One region of the Streptomyces sp. NPDC028314 genome, then DNA from elsewhere that is predicted to be linked to it. Evidence: riboswitches for the same ligand, from Rfam matches in the RefSeq annotation. Region 1 holds a riboswitch; the other holds the start of a gene.

Region 1 (15,008 bases):
CAGGTCCGGCGGGCCGCAGCACCGACTCTGGCATTGACACTGAGTGCCATCAAGGAGGTACATCTGCCAAGCTTTGCGAATCTTCGAGGCCGGAATTGCCAAGGTTGCGAAGCCCCTCGGCCGCGCCTGCCCCCGTATCCTGGCGGCGCGTGTCCAACGGCGGAGGAGTGCGGTGAGCAAGACGTACGCGGGAGCACGGCTGCGGCGGCTGCGCGAGGAGCGGCGGATGACCCAGGCCGATCTGGCCAGGGTGCTCGCCATCTCGCCCAGCTACCTCAACCAGATGGAGCACGACTCCAGGCCGCTCACCGTTCCCGTACTGCTGCGGCTGACCGAGGCGTTCGGGGTCGATCCGGGGTTCTTCTCGGAGCGCGACACCAGCCGCCTGGTCGCGGACCTGCGCGAGGCGCTCGCCCAGCAGGTCGCCGAGGCCCGCGTTTCCCCGTCCGACCTGGCCGAACTGGCCACCCGGATGCCCGCCGTCGCCTCGGTCCTGCTCGATCTGGGCCGGCGCAGCCAGCTCCTGACCGAGCGCCTCGCCGACGCCGCCGACGGCCGGAACGAGGTGGCGGACGCGCCGCGCTCGCCCCACGAGGAGATCCGCGAGTTCTTCTACCGGCGGCAGAACTACCTCCATGACACCGATCTCGCCGCGGAGGCACTGGCCCGCGAGATCGGCATCCGCCCCGGGGACGTCATCCGCGCCCTGACCCGCCGGCTCTCCGACCGGCACGGGGTCGGGACCGCCGCGGACTCCGACCGGCTGCACCACTACGACGGGACCGCCCGGGTCCTGCACCTGTCGAACCGGCTTCGGCCGGGCCAGCAGGCATTCCGGATGGCCACCCAGCTGGCACTGATCGAGTACGGAGGTGAGCTGGACCGGCTCGCCGCCGAGGACTTCCCGCCCGGCTCCCCCGTTCACGCCCTGGCGAGGATCGGCATCGCCAACTACTTCGCGGCCGCGCTGATCCTCCCGTACACGGCCTTCCACACCGCCGCCGAGGAGTTCCGCTACGACATCGAGCGGCTCACCGACCATTTCGGGATCGGCTACGAGACGGTCTGCCACCGCCTGAGCACCCTGCAACGCCCCAGGCTGCGCGGGGTGCCGTTCTCCTTCGTCCGGGTGGACCGGGCAGGGAACATGTCCAAGCGGCAGTCGGCCACCGGATTCCACTTCTCCCGTGCGGGCGGCACCTGCCCGTTGTGGAACGTGTACGAGGCCTTCGCGGCGCCCGGCCGCATCCACGTCCAGGTGGCCGCCATGCCCGACGGGCAGCGCTACCTGTGGACCGCCCGCGCCGTCACCCGGCACCGGGGCGGCTGGGGCGAGCCCGGCAAGACCTTCGCCATCGGCCTGGGCTGCGAGATCCGGCACGCCTCCCGCCTCGTGTACGCCGACGGGCTCGACCTCGACAACAGGGCGGCGGCCACCCCGATCGGGATGGGCTGCAGGCTCTGCGAGCGCCTCGACTGCCCCCAGCGGGCCGTGCCGCCGCTCGGCCGGGCCCTGGCCGTCGACGAGAACAGCAGCACCTTCATCCCCTACCCGGTCAAGGGTGCCCCCGACCCGGCCCGGGGCTGACCGGGCCCCGCAGGCTCACTCCAGGCGGCGGGCCTCGCCCGCGGCCACCGGCTCGCCCGCCCGGACGGCGTGCAGGACGTGGGCGAGCACTTCGGCGCCGCGCACGACACGCGGTCCGGGGCGGTTGAAGTAGGCGGGCCCGTCCAGGACCCAGACCTCCCCGGCCCGTACGGCGGGCAGTTGGTCCCAGCCGGGGAGGGACGTCAGGAGGTCACGTTCCCGCAGGGTCCGCTCCGGCGGGAAGCCGCACGGCAGGAGCAGCACGACGTCGGGGCGGGCGGCACGAACGGCGTCCCAGGTCATCGGCTCGGTGTGCTCGCCCGGTGCGGCGAGAAGCGGTTCTCCCCCGGCGCAGGTGATCTGCTCGGGCACCCAGTGCCCGGCGGGCCACAGCGGGTCGAGCCATTCGATGGCCACCACCCGGGGCCGGGGCCGGCCGGCGGTCAGCCGCCGCACCTGCGCCAGCCGTGCCCGCAGTTCCGTGCGCCGCCGCTCGGCCCGCTCCCGTACGCCCAGCAGTTCGCCCACGGTGACCAGGCAGTCCAGTACGTCGTCGAGGGTGCGCGGTTCCAGGCTCAGGACGCGGGGTCCGGCGTCCAGCAGGCGCACCGCGCGCGAGACTCCCTCGTAGGACACCGCGCAGACGTCGCACAGGTCCTGGGTGAGCACGATCTCCGGTTCGAGCGCGGCGAGCGCCTCGGTGTCCAGGGTGTAGAGCGAGGAGCCCGAGTGGGCGGCCCCGCCCACGGCCTCGGAGATCTCCCGGCTGCTGAGTTCCTCCGCGGCGAACCCGGCCCTCGTGACCACCGGAACGCAGGCGACCGCCTCCGGCGGCCAGTCGCATTCGTGGGTACGTCCGACCAGGTCGGCGGCGAGGCCGAGGTCCGCCACGATGTCCGTGGCGGCCGGGAGCAGGGAGACGATGCGCATGCACCGACTGTAGGCGCGCGGTGGCGGGTCTGGACTTACTAGGACGTCCAACTATATGTTCGTGGCACAAGGTCCGCGGTGCAGGGAAGCCGGTGAGAATCCGGCACGGTCCCGCCACTGTGACCGGGGAGTGTGCTGCCATCCACACGCCACTGACGAGGTCTGTCGGGAAGGCGGGCGGCACGCGTGGATCCGGGAGTCAGGATACCGGCCGCGGAACGTTCCGTGTTGTCCACGAGGATGGAGCAGACACGCATGGCACCGGTTTGTACCCACGACCCTGGTGATCCGGCGGAGCGCGCACACCACCTGTCCACGCGCTCGTAGTTCTCACGGCCCCTCCCAGCGGCGCACCCCACCGGGTCCGTCCGCGGCCGGGCCGTGCCATCCCCGGATCCAACCTGACGAGAGCAGGCATCCATGGTCCGCGAACTCACCCATTTCATCGGCGGCAAGCACACCACCGGGGCGTCCGGCCTCTTCGCCGACGTGTACGACCCCAACACCGGCGCGGTCCAGGCACGCGTCCCGCTCGCCGGGCGCGCCGACACCGAGGCCGCCATCGCGAACGCCGAGGAGGCGCAGGCCGACTGGGGGCAGTGGAACCCGCAGCGCCGCGCCCGCGTCATGCTGCGCTTCCTCCAGCTGGTCGAGGGCGAACGGGACTCCCTCGCACGGCTGTTGTCGGCCGAGCACGGCAAGACCGTCGCCGACGCGCACGGCGACTTGCAACGCGGCCTGGAGGTGGTCGAGTTCGCCGCCGGGATCCCGCACCTGCTGAAGGGGGAGTTCACCGACAACGCGGGCACCGGGATCGACGTGCACTCCCTGCGCGCGCCGCTGGGCGTGGTCGCCGGGATCACCCCCTTCAACTTCCCCGCGATGATCCCCCTGTGGCAGGCCGCACCCGCCCTGGCGTGCGGCAACTCCTTCATCCTGAAGCCCTCGGAGCGGGACCCGTCCGTACCGCTGCGCCTGGCGGAGCTCTTCCTGGAGGCCGGTCTGCCGCCCGGTGTGCTGAACGTGGTCAACGGCGGCAAGGAAGCCGTGGACACCCTCCTCGAAGACCCCCGCGTGCAGGCCCTCGGATTCGTCGGATCGACCCCGATCGCCGCGCACATCTACGCCACCGCCGCCGCCCACGGCAAGCGCGCCCAGTGCTTCGGCGGCGCCAAGAACCACATGATCGTGATGCCCGACGCCGACCTGGACCAGGCCGTGGAGGCCCTGATCGGCGCCGGCTACGGCTCCGCCGGCGAACGCTGCATGGCCATCGCCGTCGCCGTCCCCGTCGGCGAGGAGACCGCGAACGCCCTGGTGGCCAGGTTGAAGGAACGCATCGCCACCCTGCGCGTCGGCCGCTCCGACGACCCCGAGGCCGACTTCGGGCCGCTGGTCAGCCGTGACGCGCTCGACCGGGTCGACCGCTACGTCGGCATCGGCGCCACCGAGGGCGCCGAACTCGTCGTCGACGGGCGGGGATTCACCCTGCCCGGCCACGAGAACGGCTACTTCGCCGGAGCCACCCTCTTCGACCGCGTCACCCCCGGCATGAGGATCTACCGCGAGGAGATCTTCGGCCCGGTGCTGAGCGTCGTACGGGCCGCGGACTACGAGGAGGCGCTGCGCCTGCCCACGGAGCACCCGTACGGCAACGGCGTCGCGATCTTCACCCGCGACGGCGACACCGCCCGCGACTTCACCCGCCGGGTGGGCGCCGGCATGGTGGGCGTCAACGTCCCGATCCCCGTCCCGGTGGCCTACCACACCTTCGGCGGCTGGAAGCGCTCCGGCTTCGGGGACCTGAACCAGCACGGTCCCGACTCCATCCGCTTCTACACCCGCACCAAGACCGTCACCTCGCGCTGGCCCTCCGGGGCCAAGGAGGGCGCGAGCTTCACCATCCCGACGATGGGATGAGCGCCGTGGCCACCCTCACCGAGGACCAGCTCGCCCTCGCCGAGGTCACCCTCGACTTCGCCCAGGAGCACCTCGCGCCGCACGCCGTCGCCTGGGACCGGGACAAGCACTTCCCCGTCGACGTCATCCGCAGGGCCGCGGTCCTGGGCCTCGGCGGCGTGTACGTACGGGAGGAGCACGGCGGTTCGGGGCTCGGCCGCGGCGACGGGGTCCTCGTCTTCGAGACCCTCGCGACCGGCTGCCCGTCCATCGCCGGATACCTCTCCATCCACAACATGGTCGCCTGGATGATCGACCGCTACGGAGACCGCGCACAGCGCGAGCGCTGGCTGCCCGGCCTCTGCACGGCCGACACCCTGGGCAGCTACTGCCTCACCGAACCCGGCGCCGGCTCCGACGCGGGCGCCCTGCGCACCCGCGCCGAGCGGGACGGCGACCACTACGTGCTGACCGGCGTCAAGCAGTTCATCTCCGGCGCCGGAGCCGCCGGGGTCTACGTCGTCATGGCCCGCACCGGGGAGGCCGGGCCCGGCGGGATCTCCGCCTTCGTCGTCGAACGGGAGGACCCCGGGGTCTCCTTCGGCCCGAACGAGCACAAGATGGGCTGGAACGCGCAGCCCACCCGCCAGGTCGTCCTCGACGGGGTGCGCGTGGCCGCCGACCGGCTGCTCGGAGCCGAGGGCGAGGGCTTCCGCATCGCCATGAACGGCCTCAACGGCGGCCGGCTCGGCATCGCCGCCTGCTCGCTCGGCGGTGCGCAGAGCGCCCTGGACCGCAGCCTGGCGTACCTCGCCGACCGCGAGGCCTTCGGCGGGCGGCTCCTGGACGCACAGGCGCTCCAGTTCCGTCTCGCGGACATGGCCACCGAACTGGCCGCCGCCCGCGCCCTGCTCCGGCAGGCCGCCCAGGCCCTCGACTCCGGCGATCCGCTGGCCCCTCGGCTGTGCGCGATGGCCAAGCGGTTCGCCACCGACACGGGCTACACGGTCGCCGACCGGGCCCTCCAGCTCCACGGGGGCTACGGCTACCTCGGCGAGTACGGCATCGAGAAGATCGTCCGCGACCTGCGCGTCCACCAGATCCTCGAAGGCACCAACGAGGTCATGCGCGTCATCGTCGCCCGCGGACTCACGGAGACCCTGCGATGAACAACGAATCCCCCCAAGACGACCACGTCCTGCTGCGTACCGAGGGCCACGCCGCGTACATCACCCTCAACCGCCCCGAGGCCCTCAACGCCCTCAGCCACCCCATGGTGCTCCGCATCGACGCGGCACTCGCCGCCTGGCAGCACGACCCGGCCGTCGAGACCGTCGTCATCCAGGGCGCCGGTGAACGCGGCCTGTGCGCCGGAGGCGACATCCGCGCCATCTACGACGATGCCAGGGCCGGGAACACCGCCTCGGCGGACTTCTGGCACGACGAGTACCGGCTCAACGCCCGTATCGCCCGCTACCCCAAGCCGTACGTCGCCCTCATGGACGGCATCGTCATGGGCGGCGGTGTGGGGATCTCGGCCCACGGGACCGTACGGATCGTCACCGAACGCTCCCGCGTCGCCATGCCCGAGACCGGCATCGGCTTCGTCCCCGACGTCGGCGGCACCTACCTGCTGGCCCTCGCGCCGGGCGGGCTCGGCACCCATCTGGCCCTCACCGGTACGGCGGTCGGGGCGGCCGACGCGCTCCTGTGCGGGCTCGCGGACCACTTCGTCCCCGCGGCCGAGCTCCCCGCGCTGGCCGCCGACCTCGCGCGGACCTCCGTACACGAGGCGCTCGGCAGCCGGGTCCGGACGCCGCCGGCCGGTGAACTGGCCGCCGCGCGCGGGTGGATCGACCACTGCTACGCGGCCGACAGCGTCGAGGGGATCGTCCGACGGCTCCTCGCCGACGGCCTTCCGGCTGCGAAGGAGGCGGCGGCCGCGCTGACCGCGAAATCACCGACGGCCCTCAAGGTCACCCTGGCCGCATTGCGCCGGGCCCGCGAACTGGGCCCGCTGGAAAGGGTCCTGGAGCAGGAGTTCCGGGTCTCCTGCGCGGCCCTGTCCTCCCCCGACCTGGTGGAGGGCATCCGCGCCCAGGTGATCGACAAGGACCGCAGCCCGCACTGGAGTCCGCCCACCCTCGCGGAGGTCGAACCGGCCGGTGTGGAGCGGTTCTTCGCCCCGCTCGGCGAGCGCGAACTGCGGCTGGCGGCGAACGATTCGACTCAGGAGGTGCCCTGGTGAGCAGTACCGTGGCGTTCGTCGGACTGGGCCACATGGGTGGCCCGATGGCGGCCAACCTGGTGAGGGCCGGGCACCGCGTCCTCGGCTTCGACCTGGTGCCGGAGCTCCTGGCCGCCGCCGCGGCGACGGGGGTGGAGCCGGCCTCCTCGGCCGGCGCGGCGGCCGCCGAGGCCGACGTGGTGATCACCATGCTGCCGGCGGGCAGGCACGTCCTCGCCCTGTACCGGGAGGACGGGCTGCTGGCCGCCGCGCGACCCGGAACCCTGTTCGTCGACTGCTCCACCATCGACGTGGCCGACGCCCGGGCCGCGCACGAGGCCGCCGGGGCGGCCGGTCACCGCTCGCTGGACGCGCCCGTCTCGGGCGGGGTGGTGGGCGCGCAGGCCGCGAGCCTCACCTTCATGGCGGGCGGCGGCGCCCCCGAGTTCGCGGCGGCCGAGCCGCTGCTCGCCGCGATGGGCAGGAAGGCCGTGCACTGCGGGGCGGCGGGTGCCGGGCAGGCCGCGAAGATCTGCAACAACATGATCCTCGCCGTCTCGATGATCGGGGTCAGCGAGGCCTTCGTCCTCGCCGAGAGCCTCGGCCTGGACCACCAGGCCCTCTACGACGTGGCCTCCACCGCCTCCGGGCAGTGCTGGGCGCTCACCGTCAACTGCCCCGTACCCGGACCGGTCCCGGCCAGCCCCGCCAACCGGGAGTACCGGCCCGGCTTCGCCGCGCCCCTGATGGCCAAGGACCTCACCCTGGCCGCGAACGCCCTGCGGGCGGGCGGGGTCGACGCGCCGCTCGGTCTCAAGGCATCCGAGATGTACGCCGCATTCGCCGAGGGCGAGGGCGCCGCCCTGGACTTCTCGGCGATCGTCCGCACCCTCCGACCGCAGAACGGAACACCCGCATGACCTACGAGACCATCCTGCTGGAACGCAAGGGCCGGGTGGCCGTGATCACCCTCAACCGGCCGGAAGCCCTCAACGCCCTCAACCTCCAGGTCATGACCGAGGTGGTGGCCGCGGCGGAGGAACTGGACCGGGACCCGGACGTGGGCTGCATCGTCCTGACCGGCTCCGCGAAGGCCTTCGCGGCGGGCGCGGACATCAAGGAGATGCGGCCGCGGAGCTACATGGACATGTACCTCTCCGACTGGTTCACCGCCTGGGACCGCCTCGGCCAGGTCCGTACGCCCACGGTCGCGGCAGTCTCCGGCTACGCGCTGGGCGGCGGCTGCGAGCTGGCGATGCTCTGCGACATCCTGCTCGCCGCCGACACCGCGAAGTTCGGACAGCCCGAGATCAAACTCGGCGTCATCCCCGGCATCGGCGGCTCGCAGCGGCTCACCCGCGCCGTCGGCAAGGCCAAGGCGATGGATCTCTGTCTGACCGGCCGCACCATGGGGGCCGAGGAGGCCGAACGCGCCGGGCTCGTCTCCCGGATCGTCCCGGCCGACGAACTGGCGGCCGAGGCGCTGTCCGTGGCCGAGGCCGTGGCCGGGATGTCGAAGCCGGTCGCGATGATGGCCAAGGAGGCTGTGAACCGGGCCTTCGAGACGACCCTCACCGAGGGCGTCCGCTTCGAACGGCGGCTGTTCCACGCGGTGTTCGCCACGGCCGACCAGAAGGAGGGCATGTCCGCCTTCGTGGACAAGCGCCCGCCGCACTTCACCCACGGCTGAGCCTCCGGGGGCGCCCGGGCGGGCGCACCCGAAGTCCGGTGTCCGGGTCGGCCGGTGAGCGGCCGACCCGGACACCGGCGGGCTCAGGAGAGGTCGAACCGGTCGAGGTTCATGACCTTGTTCCAGGCGGCCGCGAAATCGCGGACGAACTTCTCCTTCGCGTCCTCGCAGGCGTAGACTTCCGAGATGGCCCGGAGCGCGGCGTGCGAACCGAAGACGAGGTCGACGGCGGTGGCGGTCCCCTTGGGCTCGCCCGTGACGCGGTCCCGGCCTTCGAACTCGCCCTCGGTCGAGACGGACGGCTTCCACTCCGTACCCATGTCGAGGAGGGTGACGAAGAAGTCGTTCGTCAACGTCCCCGGCCGGTCGGTGAAGACACCGTTGCGGGACTTCCCGGAGTTGGCGTTCAGCGCCCGCATGCCGCCGATCAGGACCGTCATCTCCGGGGCCGTCAGCGTCAACATGCCGGCGCGGTCCAGCAGCAGGGTCTCCGGCGCCAGCTTCTCCCCGGCCTGGACGTAGTTGCGGAAGCCGTCCGCGGTCGGTTCGAGCACGGCGAACGAGTCCACGTCGGTCTGCTCCTGCGAGGCGTCCGTGCGTCCCGGCGCGAAGGGGACGGTGACGGCGTGCCCGGCATTCTTCGCCGCCTGCTCGACGGCGGCGCACCCGCCCAGGACGATCAGGTCGGCGAGCGAGACCTTCGTACCGCCCGACTGGGAGGCGTTGAAGTCCTGCTGGATCTGCTCCAGGGTCCGCAGCACCCCGGCCAGTTCGGCCGGGTCGTTGACCGCCCAGTCCCTTTGCGGCGCGAGCCGGATCCGCGCCCCGTTGGCGCCGCCCCGCTTGTCGGTGCCGCGGAAGCTCGCCGCCGACGCCCAAGCGGTGGAGACCAGCTGGGGGATCGACAGCCCGGAGGCGAGGATCCGCTCCTTGAGGGCGGCGATGTCCGCGTCCCCGACCAGCTCGTGATCGACCGCGGGGACGGGGTCCTGCCACAGCTGGGGCTCGGGGATCCAGGGGCCGAGGTAGCGCGAGAGGGGTCCCATGTCGCGGTGCAGCAGCTTGTACCACGCCTTGGCGAACGCGTCCGCGAGCTCGTCCGGGTTCTCGTGGAAGCGCTTCGCGATCGGCCCGTAGATCGGATCCAGCCTCAGCGCGAGGTCGGTCGTCAGCATCATCGGGGCGTGCCTCTTCGACGGATCATGGGCATCGGGCACCGTGCCCTGGGCCGCGGGATCCTTGGGAGTCCACTGCTTCGCGCCGGCGGGGCTCGTCGTCAGCTCCCAGTCGTAGGCGAACAGGTTGTCCAGGTAGCCGTTGTCCCACTTCGTCGGCTCGCTCGTCCAGGCGCCCTCCAGGCCGCTGGTGAGCGTGTCCGCGCCCTTGCCGGTGCCGAAGGTGTTCTTCCATCCGATGCCCTGCGCCTCCACGGGGCAGGCCTCGGGTTCCGGACCGATGTACTGGGGATCGACCGCGCCGTGGCACTTGCCGAAGGTGTGGCCGCCGATGATGAGCGCGGCCGTCTCCTCGTCGTTCATCGCCATGCGCGCGAACGTCTCGCGGATGTCCCTGGCGGCGGCCAACGGGTCCGGGTTGCCGTTGGGCCCCTCCGGATTCACGTAGATCAGGCCCATCTGCACGGCACCGAACGGACCGGTGAGCTCTCGGTCGCCGCTGTAGCGCTCGTCACCGAGCCAGGTGTCCTCGGGCCCCCAGAAGATCTCCTCGGGTTCCCAGATGTCCTGCCGCCCGAAGCCGAACCCGAACGTCTTGAACCCCATCGATTCCATGGCGCAGTTGCCGGCGAAGACCAGCAGGTCCGCCCAGGAGATCTTCCGTCCGTACTTCTGCTTGACCGGCCAGAGCAGCCGGCGGGCCTTGTCGAGGCTGGCGTTGTCCGGCCAGCTGTTGAGGGGGGCGAACCGCTGGGCGCCGGAGCCGCCTCCGCCCCGGCCGTCGGCGATGCGGTACGTGCCCGCGGCGTGCCAGCTCATCCGGATGAAGAGCGGCCCGTAGTGACCGTAGTCGGCAGGCCACCAGTCCTGCGACGCCGTCATGACCTCGAAGACGTCCCGCTTCAGCGCGTCGAGGTCGAGGGTCCCCAGCTCCTGCGCGTAGTCGAAGTCCTCGCCCATCGGGTTGGACCGGGGCGAGGGCTGGTGCAGGACCTGGAGGTCCAGCTGATTCGGCCACCAGTCCCGGTTCGTCCTGGGCCGAGTCGGCGCGGGGGTCGGGGAAGGGATTACCGGGTTCTCGCTTTCGCTGCCGGACACGTCGGCCCTTCTTCCTGTCTCAGTGTTCCTTTTGCTGGCTGCTTGCTCGTGACGACTGGTGTCGAGCGCTGTGACCCGCGCCACGGCGCCCGCCGCCGTCCACATGGTCGTGCACCGCGCACCGCACGGTCACGAGAACACGCAGGGCAACCGCGACAGCATTCGCGCGGGAAGTCGTTTTCGTGTCCTGGCGCGAGAAGCGGAAAATATGTGCGGGCCCGGCACGCGCCGGGACCGCGGCCGGTCACCGAAGGGGAACGGGGACGCGCGTGCGGCCCTCAGCTCTTCTTGCCGGCCTCGGCCGCCTTGGCGGCGATGTCCTCCAGGACGGCCTTCGGGTCGCCGGACGGTTCCACGGCGCGGCCGATGTTGCGCTTGATGGTGTCACTGACCGTCACCCAGGACGGGTCGTTCACCGGGTAGAGACGGGCGGTCCGCAGCGCACCGAGGAAGTCCAGATCGGTCTGCCCGAGGCCTCCGCCGGCCGGGGTGCGCGCGGCGGAAGCGGTGGACGGCAGCAGGTGGTAGCGGCCGACGAAGTCCGACAGGTTCTTGTCCTGGTAGACGAATTCCAGGAACGTGCCGATCTCCTCCCGCTTGCCGTTCTTCTTGAACGCCATCATCCAGTCGGCCACGCCCACGGTCGGCGGGCTCTCCGCGGAGCGGAGCGAGTCCGCGACCGGCATGGCGACGGTGCCGACGCCCATGCCCTTCGCGGCCGCCTCGTGGGCGAGCGAGGGGTAGCCGTTGAGCATGCCGACCTCGCCGCGCAGGAAGGCCGCGAAGGCGTCGGCGCGGTTGAGCTGGGACGGCGGGGTGGGCCCGACCAGGCCCGGGGCGACCATGTTGTCCTTGACCCACTGCCAGGTCCGGATGTTCTGGTCGGAGTCCAGGCTGTAGTTGCCGCTGTTGTCGGCGTAGCCGCCGCCGTTGCTGAGCTCCCAGATCAAGGCCTCGGCGTGCGCCTCCTCCGGGCCCAGGGGCATGGCGTACGGGAACTTCACGCCCTTGTCCTTGAGCGCCTTGGCGGCGGACTTGAGCTGGGACCAGGTCTTGGGCGGCTCGGTGATCCCGGCCTTGGCGAAGAGCGCCTCGTTGTAGAACAGGAGACGGCTGCTCGCGACGAAAGGCAGGCCGTAGAGGCGGCTGTTGACGGTCCCCGCCTCTGCGAGGGGCTGCAGGAAGTTCGCCTCGGCGCCGACCGAGAGGATCTCTTCCGCCGAATAGAGCATTCCCTGGGCCGCGAAGTCCGAGTACGAGCCCATGAGCGCCATGTCCGGCGCATGGCCCGCCTTGACCATGCGGGAGACCTCGCGGTCGATGTCGGCCCACGGCAGGAGCTGGACCTGGACCTTGATACCGGGGTGGGCGGCGGTGAAGGCGCCGGTCAGCTTGTCCCAGTAGGCCTTGGAACTGGTGGCCGGGGTGTCGCCGTACTCGGCGGCCACCAGGTGGAGCGTGCCGCTGCCGTCCGCGCCGTCATCCCAGGCACCGCAGGCGGACAGTGGTATCAGCAGGCCGAACACGGCCGCGGTGGCGGCCGTGCCGAATGTCCTTCGTCGCACGGGTGTCTTCCCCTGATCTCGCTCGAATCCCGCTACTGCTCATGGCACATCGGGCCGGGAAGTACCCGGCGGTCCGGTGGCCCGGTGGCCGGAATTCTCGCCTGATGTTGGAGTGGTTGATTCCACTCCCGGCGCATGTGTGGTGGATGACCCAACCGGTGCTCTGCCTGCTGGTGCTTTCCCACATGCGCTCCACGAGGGCGACGCGCGTAGACGGGGGTGGTGCGGTCAGCGGGCGGCCTGCCCGGGGTCTCCTCGAACCAGCGCGCCTTGTAGGCGAGCCCCTTCAGATCCAGTGCCCCAGCCGACTCCTGCCCGGCGCGGGTGAAGAGGCGGACCTTCTCACGCATCGTGGAGTCGCGGTCCTTGCCGCAGGACAGCGGCTCGGCCTCGTCGTCCCGGTACGCGTAACCCACCAGACGCCCGTGGACCTTCCCCGACGTCTCGGGCCATACGTCGGCTCCCGCCGCCCACAGCGTGCGCTCGGCTCGTCCCAGACCAGCGCGTGGTGTCGTGGTCTCCCTGGGGGCTTGCGCCGTGCACGTTCCACACCCGTCCGGCGCACAGAAGGATCACCCGGAGCTTGACCGTTCCCGCAATGGACATGACCACCCGCTCAGCCCAGCAGTCTGCCCGGCGCGCCGCTGCGCCGGTCAACGGAGTTCCTCTCAGAGGCAGTTGCGGGAACCTTTCAGCGGCAGGGCGGCAGCCCGGGGCGGGGTCGTGGTCCGTGATCGCGCACGCCACGACGGAGCCCCGGCCGTCGGGCCGGACGCCGTTCGATGAGCGCGTTCCGGAACGACACCGCGATGAGCCCTCCTCGCCGCTCTGGCCGTCGGGCCGCGGACACGTGAGAATGCCGCCATGACCGACATCCCGGCGGCACCGGAAGAACAGGGCGGCGCGCCCTCCGTCCGCGTCGAGCGTGACGGGCCCGTGACGACCGTGGTGTTGTCGCGGCCCGCCGCGCGGAACGCGGTGGACGGGCCGACGGCCAGGCAACTGGCCGATGCATTCAGGGAGTTCGAGGCGGACGACGACGCCTCGGTCGCGGTGCTGTGGGGCGAGGGCGGTACGTTCTGCGCGGGCGCCGACCTCAAGGCCGTCGGCACCGAACGCGGAAACCGCGTGGAGCCCGACGGCGACGGCCCGATGGGGCCGACCCGGTTGCGCCTGACCAAGCCGGTCATCGCGGCCGTCACCGGCCATGCCGTGGCCGGCGGACTCGAACTGGCCCTGTGGTGCGACCTGCGCGTGGTCGAGGAGGACGCGGTCCTCGGGGTGTTCTGCCGCCGGTGGGGGGTGCCGCTGATCGACGGCGGCACGGTCCGGCTGCCCCGGCTGATCGGCGAGAGCCGCGCCATGGACCTGATCCTGACCGGCCGGCCCGTTCCGGCCGCCGAGGCGTACGCGATCGGGCTCGCGAACCGTCTCGTACCGCCGGGGCGGGCCCGGCACGCGGCGGAGGAACTCGCGCGGGAGATCGCGGCGTTCCCGCAGCTGTGCCTGCGCCACGACCGGCTGTCCGTACGGGAGCAGCACGGGCTGGCGGAGCCCGAGGCGCTGGCCGCCGAGTTGCGGCACGGCATGGTGCCGCTGTCGGCCGGCGAGACCCTCTCGGGTGCCGCGCGCTTCGCGTCCGGGGCGGGACGGCACGGTTCCTTCCACGGCTGAGCCGTCCCCGGCCCGTCCAGGGGGCAGGTCCCGCCAAGCCGGGAGAAGTGGAAGACGGTCGCCCTGATCCGCCCCTCGGCGCGTACACCGGTCCCCCACAGCGGCCGCTGCCGCGGGCGCTCTGACGGCCGGTGCGATCCGAGGCCGGGTGCGGGGCCCGGCGTACGGGGCCCCGCACCCGGAACGGGATCAGGCGCCCCAGCGCAGGGCGATCGTGTCACCCACGTTGATGACCTTCTCGCGCAGCGCACCGGCGAAGGCCGAGCCGTCGACGCTGACCTTCCAGGTGTTCGAGCCGCTGTTGGCCTTGCCGTTGACGGTGGTGATCGTCCCGGTGCCGGAGGACGGGGTCACGCCGGTGACGCAGCCCGACGGGGTGGCGGCGCCGGTCGCGGCGGCCAGTACGTCACCGAGGGTGGTGGTCGTACCGGTCGGGGTGAAGGCCACCGAGCACACCTTGAGGTTGCCCGCGCCGTCGTCGACGCTCAGCGCCAGCTTCGTGGCGGTGCCGGCGGTGAAGGCGGACTGGGCGACCCACTGCGGGGCCCCGGCGGTGACCGGGACCGGCGGGGCCGTGGTGAAGCCGCCGCCGGCGACGGCGCGCAGGGCGTCGATGGAGGAGTAGGCGGACGGGCTGGTGTCGGAGGGCTTGTACTTGAAGCCGCCCGCCGGGTTGTACTGGTTGGCGATCAGGAAGTCGACGGGGGTCTTGCCGAGTCCGGTGAGGAAGTCACCGGACTGCGGGTTGAAGCCGCAGGCGTTGAGGCCGGCGACGCCCCAGCCGTTGGAGCTGGTGTTGACCCCGTAGAGGGAGTTGAAGGCACCGCTGTTGGCGACCAGCGTGCTCTTGAGGAAGTTCTTGGCCTGGACGACGTCCGCGTCGGTGTTGGGGACTCCGGAGGCGCAGAGGGCGGCCATGGCGGCGCCGGTCATGTCGACGTCGCCCGCGGAGTTCAGGACGGTGGGGTTGCCCTCGGCCTTCTGGTAGGTCCAGCCGCCGTCCACGTGCTGGTTGGCGCGGATACGGGTGACCATCGAGTCGGTCAGGGCCTGGGGGATGCGGCTGCCGCCGGCCTGGGTCTTGGCTCCGCCCAGCGAAAGGGCCGCGAAAACGGTGCCGTTGAAGTTCCCGGACGGGCCGAAGTAGCCCGCCTCGGCCGTC
Region 2 (15,008 bases), 200 kb from region 1:
GACGGCCCTGCGCAGCACGCCCGTCACGCGGTCGCGGTCGGTGGGGGAGCCGTCGGCGAGGTGGGTGAGGCGCATGGCGCCGAAACCGATCCGGTTGACGGTCAGGTCACCCAGCTGCCAGGTTCCGGATTCGTGGGCATTGATCGGTTCAGAGGTCATGGAGCACTCTCGCACACCGGCCGGTGAGCGGGGCTCGGTGCCCTGGCCTGCGGAAACGGCCGCCCGGCCGGCCGAGCGTCCGGATGGGAGGCGCCGCCGGGCCGGGCCGGTTTCCACGGCCCGGCGGCGCCGGTCGGAGGAGGCCCGCAGACCTCTCGCGGCCCCTGGGGGACGGCCCTCAGCGGCCGCGCAGGCCCCGGTCGACGGCGGTCATCAGCTCGCCGTCGGCGGTGTCCGCGTCCAGGGACCAGAACATCGCGCCGCCCAGGCCGTTCTCACGGACGTACTGCGTCTTGGCGCGCAGCACCTGCGGGTCGTCGTACGTCCACAGTGTGGTGCCGTCGAACAGCCACGCGTGCCCGCCCCGCCGGTCGCGGTACACCCGGTAGGTCCCCGAAGCCGCCAGCTGCTTGAGCTCCTTGTAGTCCGCGTACCCGGCCGCCCAGGCCGCCGGCGCCGGGTCCGTCGCCGGCCGGCCCATGCCGTCCCCGCCGCCGCTGACGCCGGTCCAGCCCTGCCCGTAGAACGGCATGCCCACCACCAGCTTCTGTGCGGGCGCCCCGCGCCGCCGCCAGGCGTCCACGGTGCCGTCCACGCTGAAGTCGCCCCGGGCGTACAGCGCGGACTGCTGGGCGGTGGTCTTCTCGCCCGATACGTGGAAGTCGTAGCCCTGGAGGGTGACGAAGTCGAGGTCGCGCATGATCCGGCGGACGTCGAAGCCCGCGTCGATCTTGGCCGGGGCGGTCGGGACGAAGGCCGTCAGCTCGTACTTCTGCTTCCGCTTCTGGTTGCGGCCGTACGCGTCGAGCTGGGTGCGGAACTCCTTGACCAGCTCGGCGAAGTTGCGCTTGTCCTCGGGGCGGAACTTCGTGTCCGTGTCACCGGCCGAGCCGGGCCATTCCCAGTCGAGGTCGATCCCGTCGAAGATCCCGGCGGCCGCGCCCGGGCCGCCGCGGGCGCCGTCCCTCGGCAGGTTCCCCTTGATGTAGAGGTCGATGCAGGACTGTACGAGGGCCTTGCGGGAGGCGGGGGTGAGGGCGGCGTCCGAGAAGTTCGTCGACCAGCTCCAACCGCCCAGCGAGAGCAGCACCTTGAGGCCCGGATGCTTGGCCTTGAGCTCGCGCAGCTGGTTGAAGTTCCCCGCCAGCGGCTGCTGCGCGTCGTCGGCCACGCCGTCGACGGAGTTCGCGGCGTCGAGCGGACGCACGTAGTCGGCCCACGCGTCCGCCTCACCGGGCACGTTCCCGGTGAAGCACTTGCCCTCAGGACTGATGTTGCCGAAGGCGTAGTTGATGTGGGTGAGCTTGCCGGCCGTGCCGTTCGCGTCGAGGTCCTGGACCTGGAAGTCGCGCCCGTAGACGCCCCATTGGGTGAAGTACCCGACCTTCTTGTACGAGCGGTCGTGGCCTCCCGCGTCGGCCTGCGCGGCGGCGGAGGGCGCGAAGGCGGCCAGCAGGGACAGGGAGCAGGCGGCGACGGTCAGCCTGCCGAGCGTGCTGAAGCGCATGGGCTTCCTTTACGGATGCGGGAGCGGATTCGCGTGCGCTGTACATGTGTGGTGGCGCGGCGGGGCAGGGTTGCGACGTGAGGTGCTGTGCCGCGGAGGCGCTGCACCCCGGAAACTATTGGTCTGGACCATCCCGGTCAAGGGGGCGTCCACCTCGGCTTCTGCGGTGTTACCGACCCGTCCGAAAAACATCCTTCACGGCACTGGGCACCTCTGCCCCCCGTCGCTACCCTCCGCGCATGATTCCCACGGTGGTCTGGGGCATCGGCAACGTCGGCCGCGCGGCGATCCGCGCGGTCGAGGCCCACCCGGCGCTCGAACTCACGGCAGTAATCGTCCACAACCCCGCCAAGGTCGGCCGCGACGCGGGCGAACTCGGCGGGCTGGCGCGCATGTTGGGGGTCGCCGCCACCGACGACATCGAGGCGGTGCTGGCCGCCCGGCCGGCCGCCGTGGTGTACGCGGCCTCCGGGGACATCCGCCCCGATGAAGCCCTCGCCGACATCACCCGCGCGATCGCCGCCGGGGCGGCGGTGGTCAGCCCGGCCCTCTACCCCCTCTACGACCACCGCAACGCCCCGCCGGAGTTCGTCGATCCGGTGCTGGCCGCGATAGCCGAGGGCGGCGGCTCACTGTTCGCCTCCGGTGTCGACCCGGGCTGGGGCAACGACGTCCTCCCGCTCCTGATCAGCGGACTCGGCACGACGGTGGACGCGATCCGCTGCCAGGAGATCTTCGACTACTCCACGTACGACCAGCCGGACTCGGTCCGCTACCTGGTCGGCATGGGCCAGCCGATGGACTACGAGCCGATGATGCTGATGCCCTCGATCCCCAGCATGGTGTGGGGCGGACAGATACGGATGATGGCCCGGGCGCTCGGCGTCGAACTCGACGAGATCCGCGAGACCTCGCAGCGCCGGGCGCTCGACACCACCGTGACCACGCGCACGATGGGCGAGTTCGAGGCCGGCAGCCAGGGCGCGATCCGGTTCGAGGTCCAGGGCATCGTCGAAGGCGAACCCCGCATCGTGATCGAACACGTCACCCGCATCCATCCGTCCTGCGCACCCGACTGGCCGCTGCCCCCCGACGGGGCCGGCGCACACCGGGTGATCATCGAGGGCCGCCCCCGCATCGAGGTCACGATCGAGGCCACCGACGAGGGCGAGAACCGGTCCGCCGGCGGCAACGCCACCGCGGTCGGGCGGCTCGTCGGAGCCATCGACTGGCTCGTGGCCGCGGAACCCGGCATCTACGACGCGCTCGACATCCCGCTGCGACCCGCAGTCGGCAAACTCGGAAGGAAGCAGCCATGAGGATCGACATCCCCGAGGGGCAGCACCCCATCGAATACGTATGGGGAGACATGGTCCCCGGCATCGGCATGGCCGCGGCGAACTTCTCCCTGTCGGTCTACGCCCACACCACCCTGGGCCTGCGCGAGTTCGAAGCCGCCCGGCTGCGCATCGCGCAGATCAACGGGTGCGTGTTCTGCCTCGACTGGCGCACCGACCGGGACGGGGAGAAGGTCGAGGAGGAGTTCGCCGACGCGGTCACCGAGTGGCGTACCACCAAGGCCTTCGACGACCGCACGCGGCTCGCCGCCGAGTACGCGGAGCGGTACGCCCTGGACCACCACGGTCTCGACGAGGAGTTCTGGGGGCGGATGACCGCGCACTACAGCCAGGTGGAGATCGTGGAGCTGAGCATGAGCATCGGCTCCTGGCTGGCCTTCGGCCGGCTCAATCACGTGCTGGGCCTCGACAGCGTCTGCATGCTGCCGGGGAGTTGAGGTGGTCCGGGGCCGGTCGGAGATTCCGGTCGGAGATTCCGGTCGGCCCCGGGAACCGGTCATCGCTACAGGTCGGTGGCGATGATCTTTTCTATGTTCCGTTCCGCGAGCGCCGTGATGGTGACGAACGGATTGACGCTGGTGTTGCCGGGGATCAGCGCACCGTCGATCACGTACAGGCCGGGGTGGCCGTGCAGGCGGCCGTAGTTGTCGGTGGCCTTGTTCAGGATCGCGCCGCCGAGCGGGTGGTAGGTGAGGTGGTCGCCCCAGATCTTGTTGGTGCCGAAGAGATCGGTCCGGTAGATCGTCCCCTCCTTCGAGTTGATCTTGTCGAAGATGGTCTTGGCCATGTCGATGGCCGGCTGCTTCCAGGCCGTCTGCCAGTTCAGGCCGACCTTCCCCGCCGCCGCGTCCCAGGAGAACTCGGCCCGGTTCGGGTTCTTCGTGATCGACAGGTAGAAGGACGCGTACGTCTCGATCCCCGTCGGCAGCGGGGCGATTTCGGCGAAGGCGCCGCCCGCGTCCCAGTTGTCGATGCCCCCGCAGGGAATGGAGGCCTGCACCTTGCCGGTCGCGTCCCACATGTGATTGGCGCGGCCGCACATGACGTTCCCGTTGTCGCCCCAGCCCTTGCCGATCTCGTTGTTGAGGTTCGGCAGCGCCCCGGTGGCCTTCAGCTTCACGAGGAGCTTGCTCGTGCCGACACTGCCCGCCGCGAAGAACACCTTGTCGGCGACGACGGTCTTGGTGGCGATCGTGTCGCCGGTGGTGTTCAGCTGCTCGATGACGACCGTGTAGCCGCCACCGGCCGAGGGGGAGACGGTGGTGACCCGGTGCAGGGGCGAGATGCTGACTTTGCCCGTCGCGCGAGCGGCGGCGATGTAGGTCTGCTGGAGGGACTTCTTGCCGGCGTTGTTCCCGTAGAGGATCTCGCCGGCCACCGCGGACTTGGGGACGGTCCCGGCGACCTCCTTCTTCATGTAGTCCCAGTCGTAGACGTCCGGTACGAACACGAAGGGAAAGTTGGAGCGCTGGGCGTGCTTGCGGCCGACCCGGGCGAACTGGTAACAGTCCACCGTCTCGAACCAGTTGGGGTCGATGAGCCCCACGCCGAGGCCGGCGTTGGCCCGCGGGTAGTAGGTGGTGTACATCTCCTCGGCGTCCACCGACGGCAGGATCGAGGCGAAGTTCTGCCGTTTGGGAGTCACCGCCATGCCGCCGTTGACCAGCGAGCCGCCGCCGACCCCGCGGCCCTGGTAGACGATGATCCCGCCCATCTCCTCGGCGTCCAGGATGCCCGTGTACTTGGGGACGTCCTTGTCGATCGGGAAGCCGAGGAAGTTGCTGAGGGGTGCCTTCGTCCTGGTGCGCAGCCAGTAGGAACGATAGTCCGGCTTGGTGGTGTTGGCGAAGATCTTTCCATCGGTGCCGGGGGTGTCCCAGGCCATGCCCATCTCGATCATCTGGACGTCGACACCCGCCTGGGCGAGGCGCAGTGCGGCGACGGAGCCGCCGTATCCGGTGCCGATCACGAGGACCGGTACATGGGCCCCCGCTGCGATGGGGGCGTTCGCGGTGACTGTTCCGGCGCGGGCGGCCGTGGTGTTGACGGCCAGTGCCGCGGCTCCAAGAATGGAACCGGTTCCAGCGATGAATCCACGGCGTGAAACACCCTTGGATACCTTGTTGTTCAGGGATTTGTCACTCATGTGACGTTCCTCACTCTCGACGGAGTGAGAACAAGTTCTACTGTTGCTTGCGTGGTAAGTCACTACATACGCCGAGGTAATTTCCGGCCGCTTCGGGGCCGGTGGCCCCGCGCAGCCCCGTGACGCCCGTGACGCCCGTGGCGCCGGGGTCGCAAGCGGCGGCCTCGTCCTAGGGGAGGCTCCACTGGGCCACGTCGTCGGCGAGTCCGGCGTTCAGGGCGAACTGCACTGCGGCGGGGGAGCTTTCGGCGGGGATCCGGAAGGCGATGAACCCGAGCGCGGTGTCGCCGGGGTCGAGGGTGACGGTGGCGGGAAACGCCGGTCCCGCGTCGGTGGGGGTGTCGGATCCGGTGTAGCGCCGCCCGGAGGTGTCGAGCAGGTGCGCGGCGGGCGCGGGGGAGTCCTCGTACGGGGCCGTGCCGGTGTTCTCCAGCTTCAGCTGTACGGCGACCAGCCGGCCCGCGCCCTCGGGCGCGGGCCCCGTCGGGCTCGCCGGCTTCGCGGGGTCGGCCACCTTCGTCAGGGTGACGTCGAGGCGCTCGCCGGGCCGGGTGCCGGCCAGGGAAACGGTCTCGGAGGAGCCGGTCGGATCGCCGGGCCCGGAGTGGGCGGGGGCGTGGCCGGCCGGTGCGGCGCCGAGTGCGGCGGTGGCGAGCAGCACGAGAGCGGCGAGCGGGCTCCGGAGGCGGCGCGCGGCTCCCGTGATCCGCGTACGGCGCATGGCGGCACCTCCTTCACTGCCCCCCGCCCACGATCCTCCGCGGGTGGCGCTCGCGCCACCCGCGGAGGATCGTGGGCGGGGCCGCCGGCCCGGGCCCCCGGCACGGATCGGCTCGGGCGACCCGCTCGCCGCCGCCCGGACCTCCGGGGCACCCGTACGCGCTCGGAAATTCCCCCAGTTGACCACCGAATTCGGTGGATCTTCGGGCCGAGCCATGTCATGGTTGGTCTCGCCGAAGGGGTGTAGCTCAGCTGGCCAGAGCAACGGTCTCCAAAACCGTAGGTCGCAGGTTCGACTCCTGCCGCCCCTGCAAGAAGCAGCACCAGCGTGGATGCGCAGAACGCCCAGGTGGGAGACCTCTTCCCAGCTGGGCGTTCGTCATCTCCCGGCGTCGAGGTCACCGCCCCGGCTTCGGTCAGCCGCGGCCGGCCTCGGCGCAGCGTACGCATGTCGTCGCCGCCGGGCGTACCTCCAGGCGGGCCTCCGGTATCGGCTCGCCGCACCCCTCACACCGCCCGTAGACGCCTTGCTCCAGGCGGTCCAGTGCGTGGTCCAGCTCCCCCAGGTACGCGTTGGCCTGGGCGAGCAGGGCTGCGACATGGGCACGCTCGAAAGCGGTGCTGGACCCTTCCGGATCGTGCTCGTCGTCGACCGCCACGAGGGCGTTCGCCTCGACGATGCCGTCGAAGTCGCGCCTCAAGGCCGCGATCTGCGCACGTGTCGAGGCCTGCTCGGCCGCGATCCGTTCACGGACGACCGAGGGGAAGTCCGTAGCGGAAGGGGGAGGATCGGGCGTACCGCTCATGCGTGCGACAACGTCGGGGCGGGGGTGTGCATTCCGCGCTCCATGAGCGCGGTGGCCACGGCCGAATGCCGAGAGACCGGCGCTGACCTGCGGACACGCAGCAGCCCTCCCGTGGGGAGGCCGGGAGGGGCGTGCGCCCGGGATGGTCCGGGGCCACACCATATGCACTGCTGCGGGTCTGCGGGTAGCCATGTGACAGGAGAGGTTCCGGATGGGGCGGAGCCGGCCGACGGTCCGGGCGCACGGTGTCCGGATGCGCGCGGGAAGCCGCGGCCCCAGGGTGGATGCATGTCGGACCAGTCGCCACCGCCGGGACAGGAGCCTCCCCGCTGGGGTCAGCGGCCTCCGCCGGGATACGGAACACCGCAGCCGCCCGGAGCGTCGTGGGGGTCTCCGCCGCCTCCGAGGAAGGGCAGCACCGGCCGGATCATCGGGCTGTCCTGCCTGGGGGCCATTGGTCTGCTGCTGCTCATCGGCGTGATCGGCGCCCTCCTGACCGTGTCCGGCGGAGGAGAACCCGACCGGCGCCCGGCCGTGCCGCCGAGCCCGTCGGTCTCGGGGACGCTCACCCCGTCGGCCGGTGAGAGGCCGGCGACCACCGGGCCCGCGGGCGACGTGAAGATCACCGGGTGCGAGCTCGACCCGGACACGGGCTGGGGGAGCGCCGAGCTGCTGATCACCAACCGGTCCTCCAAGTCGAGCAGCTACATCATCAGCGTGGAGTTCGTCGACGCGTCGAACAAGCGGCTCGGCGAGGCCGCCGCGTTCTCGAACAACCTCGCGCCGGGGCAGAGCGCGCGGACCACGGCGCAGGGGCTGGAGCAGATCCAGGACAGGATCAGCTGCCGGATCACGGACGTGACCCGCTACGCCTCCTGACCCGGCCCGGATGCGACCGGAGACCTCCCGCCGCATCGTGGTGGCATGGAGCATGCGCCGATCGTCGTGCACCGGATCTCCGTCTCGGGCGGCCGGAGGGTCACCATCCGCGTCCAGGAGCAGGACCCGGGCCTGGCCCAGGAGCAGGCCCAAGAGCAGGCCCAGCCCCAGGAGCAGGGGGAGCCCCGGGCCCCGGATCGGGAGCAGGTCCTGGGCCTGGCCCACAGTGACGCGGACGTGATCGAACTCCTGCGCCGGGCCGGGGTGGCGGACCCCGACGAACTCGTGCTCGGCGAGGAAACCCCGCTGCTCAGCTGGGAGGGCGACGAGCCCCACGTCTACCTGCCCGCCCCGCCCGACCCCGACGGGTTCTGAGAGCGCTCGCCCGGTCCGCACCCGGGCGTCTGGCAGACTTGGCAGGGTTCTCCCAGGCGGTGCAGGACAGGAAACCGGTGCGAATCCGGTGCGGTCCCGCCACTGTGACCGGAATCCGCCCCGCGCGGATCCGGGAGTCAGACACTGACGCACCGCCTCTTCACTTCGACCGGGGACGAGGATCCCCCGGAGAGGCTTCGCCATGCCGCGTTCCCGCGCTGTTCTGCGCTCGCTCATACCCCTCGCGCTGCTCGCGCCCCTTGCCGCCTGCGGGGGTTCGCCGGGCGGGAAGGACGCCGCCGCGCGCGCCGGCGCCGTGCCCGGGTTCCCGTACACCGTCGCCAACTGCGGTGTCAGCACCACCTACCAGGTCCCGCCCGAGCGCGTGGTCACCCTGAACCAGCACACCACCGAGATCATGCTGGCCCTGGGACTGGAGCGGAAACTGGTCGGCACCGCCTACCTGGACGACGCCGTCCTGCCCGCCTACCGGCCCGCGTACGAGAAGACGAAGGTGCTGGCCAAGGAGTACCCCTCCAAGGAGGTCCTCCTCGGCGCCAACCCCGATTTCGTGTACGGCGGTTACGCCAGCGCCTTCGACAAGGCGCAGGGCCGCGACCGCGAGGGACTGGCCGGGTCCGGCGTCAACTCCCGTCTCAGCGTGGAGTACTGCACCCAGGGGCCGGTCGGGCTGGACCAGCTCAAGACCGAGATCACCGAAGTGGCGCACACCTTCGGCGTACCGGAGCGCGGCGCCGAGCTCATCGCGGACGAGCAGCACCGCATCGAGGCCGTCACCGCGCGGGTGAAGGACAAGGCCAAGCCGTCCGTCTTCGTCTACGACTCGGGCGAGGCCTCCGCCTTCACCTCGGGAGGCAACGGCATCGGCAACGAGATCGTCTCCCTCGCCGGGGGGACGAACGTGTTCGCCGACCTCAAGGACACCTTCGGCGACGTCGCCTGGGAGAAGGTCATCGAGCGGGCACCCGAGGTCGTCCTGATCTTCGACTACGGCGGCACCACCGTCGAGGCCAAGAAGCAGCGCCTGTTGAACGACCCGGCCCTGGCGCAGGTTCCCGCCGTCAAGAACCAGCGGTTCGTGGTGCTGCCGCTGTCCTCGGCCGTGCTCGGAGTACGCGTCCCCGACGCCGTCGAATCCCTGGGCCGCCAGCTGCACCCCGACGCCGCGTGAGCTCGCGCCGTACCCCGGCCGCCCTCGTGCTCCTCGCCGCGGCGCTCATCGCGTCCGCCGTCGCGGGCCTCGCCCTGGGACCGGTACGGATCGCCCCCGGCCAGGTGCTCGACATCGTGCTCGCGGGCCCCGGACCGGGCGGCGGGGCCTTCGGCTCGATCGTGTGGGACGTCAGGATGCCGCGCGTGCTGCTCGGCGCCGTCGTCGGCGCCGGACTCGCCGTGGCGGGCACCGTCCTGCAGGCCCTCGTGCGCAACCAGCTCGCCGACCCCTTCCTGCTCGGCGCCTCCTCGGGGGCGTCGGCCGGGGCCGTGCTGGTGATCGTCTTCGGTACGGGGACCCTCGGATTCGCGGGCGGGGCGGGCGTGCCGCTCGCGGCGTTCGCCGGGTCCATGGGCGCGCTCGTCGCCGTCTACGCGATGGCGCGGCGCGGCGGCACCATGACCACCGGCCGGCTGATCCTGGCCGGGGTCGCCGTCCAGTACATCCTGTCGGCCCTCACCAGCCTGGTGCTGGTGCTGGCGGCACACCCCGACCAGATCCGCAGCGTCCTCTTCTGGACCCTCGGCGGGCTGGGCGGTGCCCGCTGGGACGAACTCGCCCTGCCCACGGCCGCGCTGCTCCTCGGCACCGGCCTGCTCCTCGCCCTCGCCCGGCCGCTGGACCTGCTGCTCGCCGGGGAGGAGGGCGCACACACCCTCGGCCTGGACACGGCCCGGTTCCGGGCCGCCGTGTTCGTCCTCACCTCCCTCGTCATCGGTGTGCTGGTCGCCTACAGCGGCGCGATCGGCTTCGTCGGGCTGATGGTTCCGCACGCCGCCCGGATGGCGGTGGGCGCCGGACACCGGGCGCTGCTGCCGGTGGCCGCGCTGGGCGGGGCGGTGTTCCTGACACTGTCCGATCTGGCGGCCCGTACGGCCGCGGCGCCGCAGGAGATACCCGTCGGCGTGGTCACGGCACTCGTCGGCGGGCCGTTCTTCCTGTGGATGCTGCGCAGGTCCACCCGTACCGAGGGGGTGGCCGGATGAGCCTGCTGACGGGACGCCCGGTGGAACTCCGCGTCGAGGCCCTCCGTTACGAGGTCGAAGGCAAGACGGTGCTGCACGGAATCGACCTCACCGCCCGGCCCGGCGAGACCGTCGCAGTGGTCGGGCCCAACGGCAGCGGCAAGACCACCCTGCTGCGCTGTGTCTACGGCACCCTGCGCCCCGCCTCCGGCCGGGTGCTGCTGGACGGGGTCGACGCGGCGTCGCTGGGCGTCAAGGACAGGGCCAGGCGGGTGGCGGTCGTCCCGCAGGACGCGGCCGGCACCTTCGGGCTGTCGGTCCGCGAGGTCGTCGCCATGGGCCGCAGCCCGCACAAGCGGTTCTGGGAACAGGACGGACCCGACGACGCCCGGCGCGTCGGCGAGGCCCTGGAGACCGTCGGCGCGGCCGCCTTCGCCGCCCGCCGGTTCGATGAACTCTCCGGCGGCGAACGCCAGCGCGCCCTGGTCGCCCGCGCCCTCGTCCAGGACCCCGGCCTGCTCGCCCTCGACGAGCCGACCAACCACCTGGACATCCGCTACCAGCTGGAGATCCTGGGCCTGGTCCGCGCCCTCCCCGCGACCAGCCTGCTCGTCCTGCACGACCTCAACCTGGCCGCGTCCTTCTGCGACCGGCTGTACGTGCTGGCAGGCGGACGGGTCGTGGCCTCGGGGGCCCCGGCCGAGGTCCTCACCGAGGCGTTGCTGTCCGAGGTGTACGGAGTCCGGGCCCGGGTCGGCACCCACCCGACCACCGGCGGGCCGAGCATCGTCTACCTTCCGGTGGCCGGGGAACGCGTGCGGGAGTAGAGCCGCGGCTCTACCCCTGGAAGCCGTAGGGCCGGGTGATCAGTTCCATCCCGTGTCCGGACGGATCCGGGAAGTAGACGCCGCGGCCCCCGTCATTGTGGTTGATCTCCCCCGGATGCTTCTGGTGCGGGTCGGCGTAGTAGGCGATCCCCGCCGACTTGATCTTTTCGAAAGCCGCGTCGAACACGTCCTCGGAGACGAGGAACGCGTAGTGCTGGGCGGCGATGGACTCGGCCGGAGCGGTCGCGAAATCCAGGGTGACGCCGTTGCCGGTCTCGACGGGGACGAAGGGTCCCCACTCGTTCCCGACCTCCAGACCGAGGAGGTCCGCCAGGAACTCGGCGAACTCCCGGTTGTCACGCGAGTGGACGATGGTGTGGTTCAGCTGGACTGACATGAGTGAATGCCTCCGAAAGGCACGCCACGGCACCTCCATGCCTCACCCGGTCGGTGACCGACACGCGATGCCGTCACTGTGATCCTAAACGGACGGTCCAGGCGAATACCACCCGGTATTCGGACGATGGCGGACGCCGGCGGCGCACGATGGCCGACGGCGGCTCAGGGCGCCGGGCGGTCGGCGGTACACGGAGCCGGGCGGTCGGCGGAGGACGGCGGCGCACGGCGGCCGACGAACGGCCCGGCTCAGGAACCTCCGTACACGGCCTTGACGTTGTCCTGAGCAGGGTGCGTCCGTCCGGCCGGCCCCGCCGCGAATACCCGCAGCAGGTTCTCCGTCACGCGTGTGGTCAGTGCGCCGGAGCGCGCGTCGAGGCCGTGGTTGGCTCCGCCGCGGCCGTCCCCCGTCGCATCGAGGGCCTCGACCCAGCGCATCGTGCCGGTCGCGAAGACCCCGGCCCCGCTCGCCGTCGTGTAGTACGCCGTGTCCTGGTGGCTGGGCCGGCCCTCGCACACCACGGGGGAGTGGGCGAGTATCTCCATCGGGCGGGGCGTGGGGAAACCGGTGTCGACCTTGTCGTACTCCACGCCCACCAGGTGCGGGAAGCCGTCGCCGGCCTTCACCCCGGCGCCCTCGAACAGCCAGTGACCGGGGTTGGTCACCACGTACGGGGCGTCCACCGGGTAGCCGTCGTAGATCACGCCGAGCAGGGAGCTCTCCGGATCGGCGGCGGGAGGCGAGCGGAAGTCGACGGTCGCCGGATGGCCGCGCTTGAAACCGGGGTCCTGGTCGTAGGAGGACTTGTAGCAGACCACCGTACGGTCCGGGCCCAGGTCGGAGGGCTCCAGCCGGATCCGCCGGTAGCAGCAGTTGGCGCCCAGTATCGCGATGTTGGTGCCCGCGTCCCGGGCCGCCGTGAAATGCGCCCGCTGTTCGGGGGACCAGTACTCGTCGTGGCCGAGCGACAGGACCGCCGCGGCCCCCTCCAGCAGCCGCTTCTCCCGCGCCACATCGGTGGTCGTCGCGTAGGCGAGAGGGACGCCGAGCCGCTCGGCGAGGGCGATCAGCGGTGCCTCGTACACCAGGAACAGGCCCGCGCCGTCGTCGTACTCGTACGGCCGGTCGAAGGTCACGGCGAGGGAGCGCGAGGCGTAGCCGCCGCTGGGGCCGTCGTAGCTGCCGTAGCCGCCCCAACGGTTGTACGCCTGCCAGGTCGCGACCGCGTTGACGACGACCGTACGTCCCGTCGAGGCGGAGGAACGGACCGTGACCGGGACCAAGCGCTGCCCCTCGCCGCCCTGGGCGTCGAGCCGCAGCAGGTAGCAGCCCTCGGGCCAGCCCTTGGTGTCGACGCCGGTGGTACGGGCCCACCGGGTCCGGACCGTCCTGGTGCCCGGGTCCACCGTGGGCTCGGGCTGGCGCACGCCGGGCAGGGCCTCCGAACGCCAGACCAGCCGGGCCCGGGCGCCGCCGTACCAGCCCATGCGGTACGCGGAGACGGTGAACCGGGGCGCCGTGGTCGACACGTGCAGCCCGAACGACTCGCCGGGCAGGACGCTGACCTTGTCGGCGAAGCCCTCGATGGCGCGGGCCGGCCCGGGCTTGACCACACGCCAGTCGTGGTTCCCGGGCCGGGCGTTCTCGGCCCTGACGTCGAAGCCGGGCGGCGCCGACTTCGCCGGCGACGCCGACGGGGAGCCGTTCGGCTTCGCGCCCTCTCCCGGCCCGGCCCCGTCCGCCCGCCCGCCGTCCGCGCTCGCGCAGCCGGTCACCGCCCCGAGACCGGCCGCCGCGGCCGCCCCCGTCGCGGCGATCGCGAGAAACCGCCGCCTGGCCCCGGGTTCGGCATCCCCGGCTATGTGCTCCTGATCCATGCGGGGCACGCTATGTCACCCTCCACACTCCTCTTCGGCCGGGCCGCGCATCCCCGCGCAGCCGCCCTAGGACCACACCTGCCCCGCGCCGCCTGCTTCGCGGCTCGCCAGACCGCCGAATCACCACCGCACCCCGGCCGGTCGCCGTGAAGCCCGCCCGGCAACGGGCCCCGGAGCCCTCCTGCTCAAGGGCACCGCCGCTGCTGCCCCACCCCACCGACGAACACCGTCCCGCGAACCGTTCGCGCGCCTCCCCTCGCAGGCTGGCCCGGAGCTCGCCAAGGCGTTCGCGCCGTAGCCGTAGCCGTAGCCGTAGCCGTAGCCGTAGCCGTAGCCGTAGCCGTAGCCGGTAGCCGGTAGCCGGTAGCCGGTAGCCGGTAGCCGGTAGCCGGTAGCGGTGCCCGTGGCCGCAGCCGCGCGCACAGCGCATCGGCCGATGGACCAGGCCCCGGCATACAGCCGTACCCGCCTGGGCCCGCGCGGCCCGAGCCGAGGACGCCGACCAAATTTCTCGGCGAGGCGCCGACTTCACGGACCGCGCCGAGGGCTCCGACGGTTCGGCTGCCGAGTCGGCCGAACCGCCGGCCGCCCCCCCCGCAGCCGCCACCACCGGCCGCCACGGCGGACGCCGGTCACCGCAGCCGCCACTGCCGACCCCTGCGGCCACCGCCGACCACCCCGGCCGCCACCGCCGACCACCGCGGCGAACGCTATGGGGTATCGCCGTGCCGTCCTGGCCGAGGGACGGCGCCCTCCGACACGGCGCCAATGCTGCGCGAGCACAGGCCACCGGGCATCCAGCACCAGGTCCCCGCGCACCAGGCGGCATACCGGGCCCCTTGGCCCCGGACACCAGGCCCGGACACCAGGCCCTGGCCCAGGACACCGGACCTCTGGACACCGGGATCTCGGCATCGGCCATCGCCCCCTGGCCGCCGGCACCAGCACCGGCACCGGGCCCCAGCACCGCGCCCCTGGCCATCGGCGCCGGCGCCGCCACCGGGCCACCGGCACCGGCCCGGGCTCCGGGCCGGGCTCTGGGCCCTCTCGCACCGGGTGGGTCGCCGGTACCAGGTACAGGGCACTGGTATCGGCCCCGGCCCCGAGCACCAGGCCTTGGGGGCACCAGGCACCGGATACCGGACCGAGGCGACGGCCAGGCCACCGCCTCCTGCGCCCGCCGCCCCGCCCCGCCCGGTCGGGCCGGCGGCGGGCCGTGTTCCTGGGCGGGCCGTGCCCCGGCGGCCGGGAGCGCCCAAGCCGGTTCACCCCAACCGCACCACCACCTGCTGGCCGGCGCCCGCCGTTGCGGTGAGGTTCCCGAAGCCGAGGCGCAGCCGGGCCCCCGTCGTCGCCGTCAGTACGCTCGCCGGCCGGGACAGGACCGCGGTGACGGGCCGGTTCCACACCAGGGTCAGCGCGGTCAGCGCCCGGGCCGGGTCCGCGACGCAGACCGTCGCCGTGCCGTCGGATCTCTCCCGCACCGTGACCGAACAGGGTGCGCTCGCCTCCAGCGCACCGGCCGTCCCGGCCTGCCAGAAGTTGACACCGGTGAAGCCCAGCGAGGCGACCGAAACGCCCTGGACGGCATCGGTGTTGGCGAGCACACCGGCCCAGCCGGGGGTCGCGGCCCGCGCCGCGGTCTGGGCCGCCGTGGCTCCCGGGAGTATCTGGTGGACGTACCCGGCCCCAGCCGGATCCGTGCCGTGGTCGTACCAGAGGGTCAGGTAGCGCCGGGTGAGGGCGGTGGTGGAGCCT

Evidence for each region. Region 1 has a riboswitch for cobalamin ahead of ACZ4TG_RS03645 (CoA-acylating methylmalonate-semialdehyde dehydrogenase). Riboswitches for the same ligand answer to the same signal wherever they lie in the genome.
Region 2: linked by a shared signal. The riboswitch ahead of ACZ4TG_RS02765 (ABC transporter substrate-binding protein) and the one ahead of ACZ4TG_RS03645 (CoA-acylating methylmalonate-semialdehyde dehydrogenase) in region 1 are both predicted to bind cobalamin.

What each region holds. Positions count from the first base shown of each region.
Region 1 covers NZ_JBVHTP010000001.1:804,065-819,072, forward strand. Annotated here, with positions in the region: gene ACZ4TG_RS03635 (short-chain fatty acyl-CoA regulator family protein) at 173-1,588, shown strand; gene ACZ4TG_RS03640 (cobalamin-binding protein) at 1,604-2,518, opposite strand; cobalamin riboswitch at 2,578-2,748, shown strand; gene ACZ4TG_RS03645 (CoA-acylating methylmalonate-semialdehyde dehydrogenase) at 2,939-4,438, shown strand; gene ACZ4TG_RS03650 (acyl-CoA dehydrogenase family protein) at 4,435-5,586, shown strand; gene ACZ4TG_RS03655 (enoyl-CoA hydratase/isomerase family protein) at 5,583-6,665, shown strand; gene mmsB (3-hydroxyisobutyrate dehydrogenase) at 6,662-7,564, shown strand; gene ACZ4TG_RS03665 (enoyl-CoA hydratase) at 7,561-8,334, shown strand; gene katG (catalase/peroxidase HPI) at 8,418-10,607, opposite strand; gene ACZ4TG_RS03675 (extracellular solute-binding protein) at 10,886-12,172, opposite strand; gene ACZ4TG_RS03680 (crotonase/enoyl-CoA hydratase family protein) at 13,037-13,846, shown strand; gene ACZ4TG_RS03685 (prenyltransferase/squalene oxidase repeat-containing protein) at 14,036-15,008, opposite strand, start outside.
Region 2 covers NZ_JBVHTP010000001.1:605,563-620,570, reverse strand. Annotated here, with positions in the region: gene ACZ4TG_RS02815 (aldo/keto reductase) at 1-159, opposite strand, end outside; gene ACZ4TG_RS02810 (glycoside hydrolase family 18 protein) at 338-1,666, opposite strand; gene ACZ4TG_RS02805 (NAD(P)H-dependent amine dehydrogenase family protein) at 1,906-2,985, shown strand; gene ACZ4TG_RS02800 (carboxymuconolactone decarboxylase family protein) at 2,982-3,461, shown strand; gene ACZ4TG_RS02795 (GMC oxidoreductase) at 3,527-5,170, opposite strand; gene ACZ4TG_RS02790 (DUF4352 domain-containing protein) at 5,340-5,891, opposite strand; tRNA gene ACZ4TG_RS02785 (tRNA-Trp) at 6,128-6,201, shown strand; gene ACZ4TG_RS02780 (TraR/DksA family transcriptional regulator) at 6,307-6,696, opposite strand; gene ACZ4TG_RS02775 (FxLYD domain-containing protein) at 7,174-7,575, shown strand; gene ACZ4TG_RS02770 (hypothetical protein) at 7,621-7,950, shown strand; cobalamin riboswitch at 7,977-8,117, shown strand; gene ACZ4TG_RS02765 (ABC transporter substrate-binding protein) at 8,153-9,142, shown strand; gene ACZ4TG_RS02760 (FecCD family ABC transporter permease) at 9,106-10,170, shown strand; gene ACZ4TG_RS02755 (ABC transporter ATP-binding protein) at 10,167-10,976, shown strand; gene ACZ4TG_RS02750 (VOC family protein) at 10,987-11,373, opposite strand; gene ACZ4TG_RS02745 (N,N-dimethylformamidase beta subunit family domain-containing protein) at 11,622-13,250, opposite strand; gene ACZ4TG_RS02740 (polysaccharide lyase 8 family protein) at 14,516-15,008, opposite strand, start outside.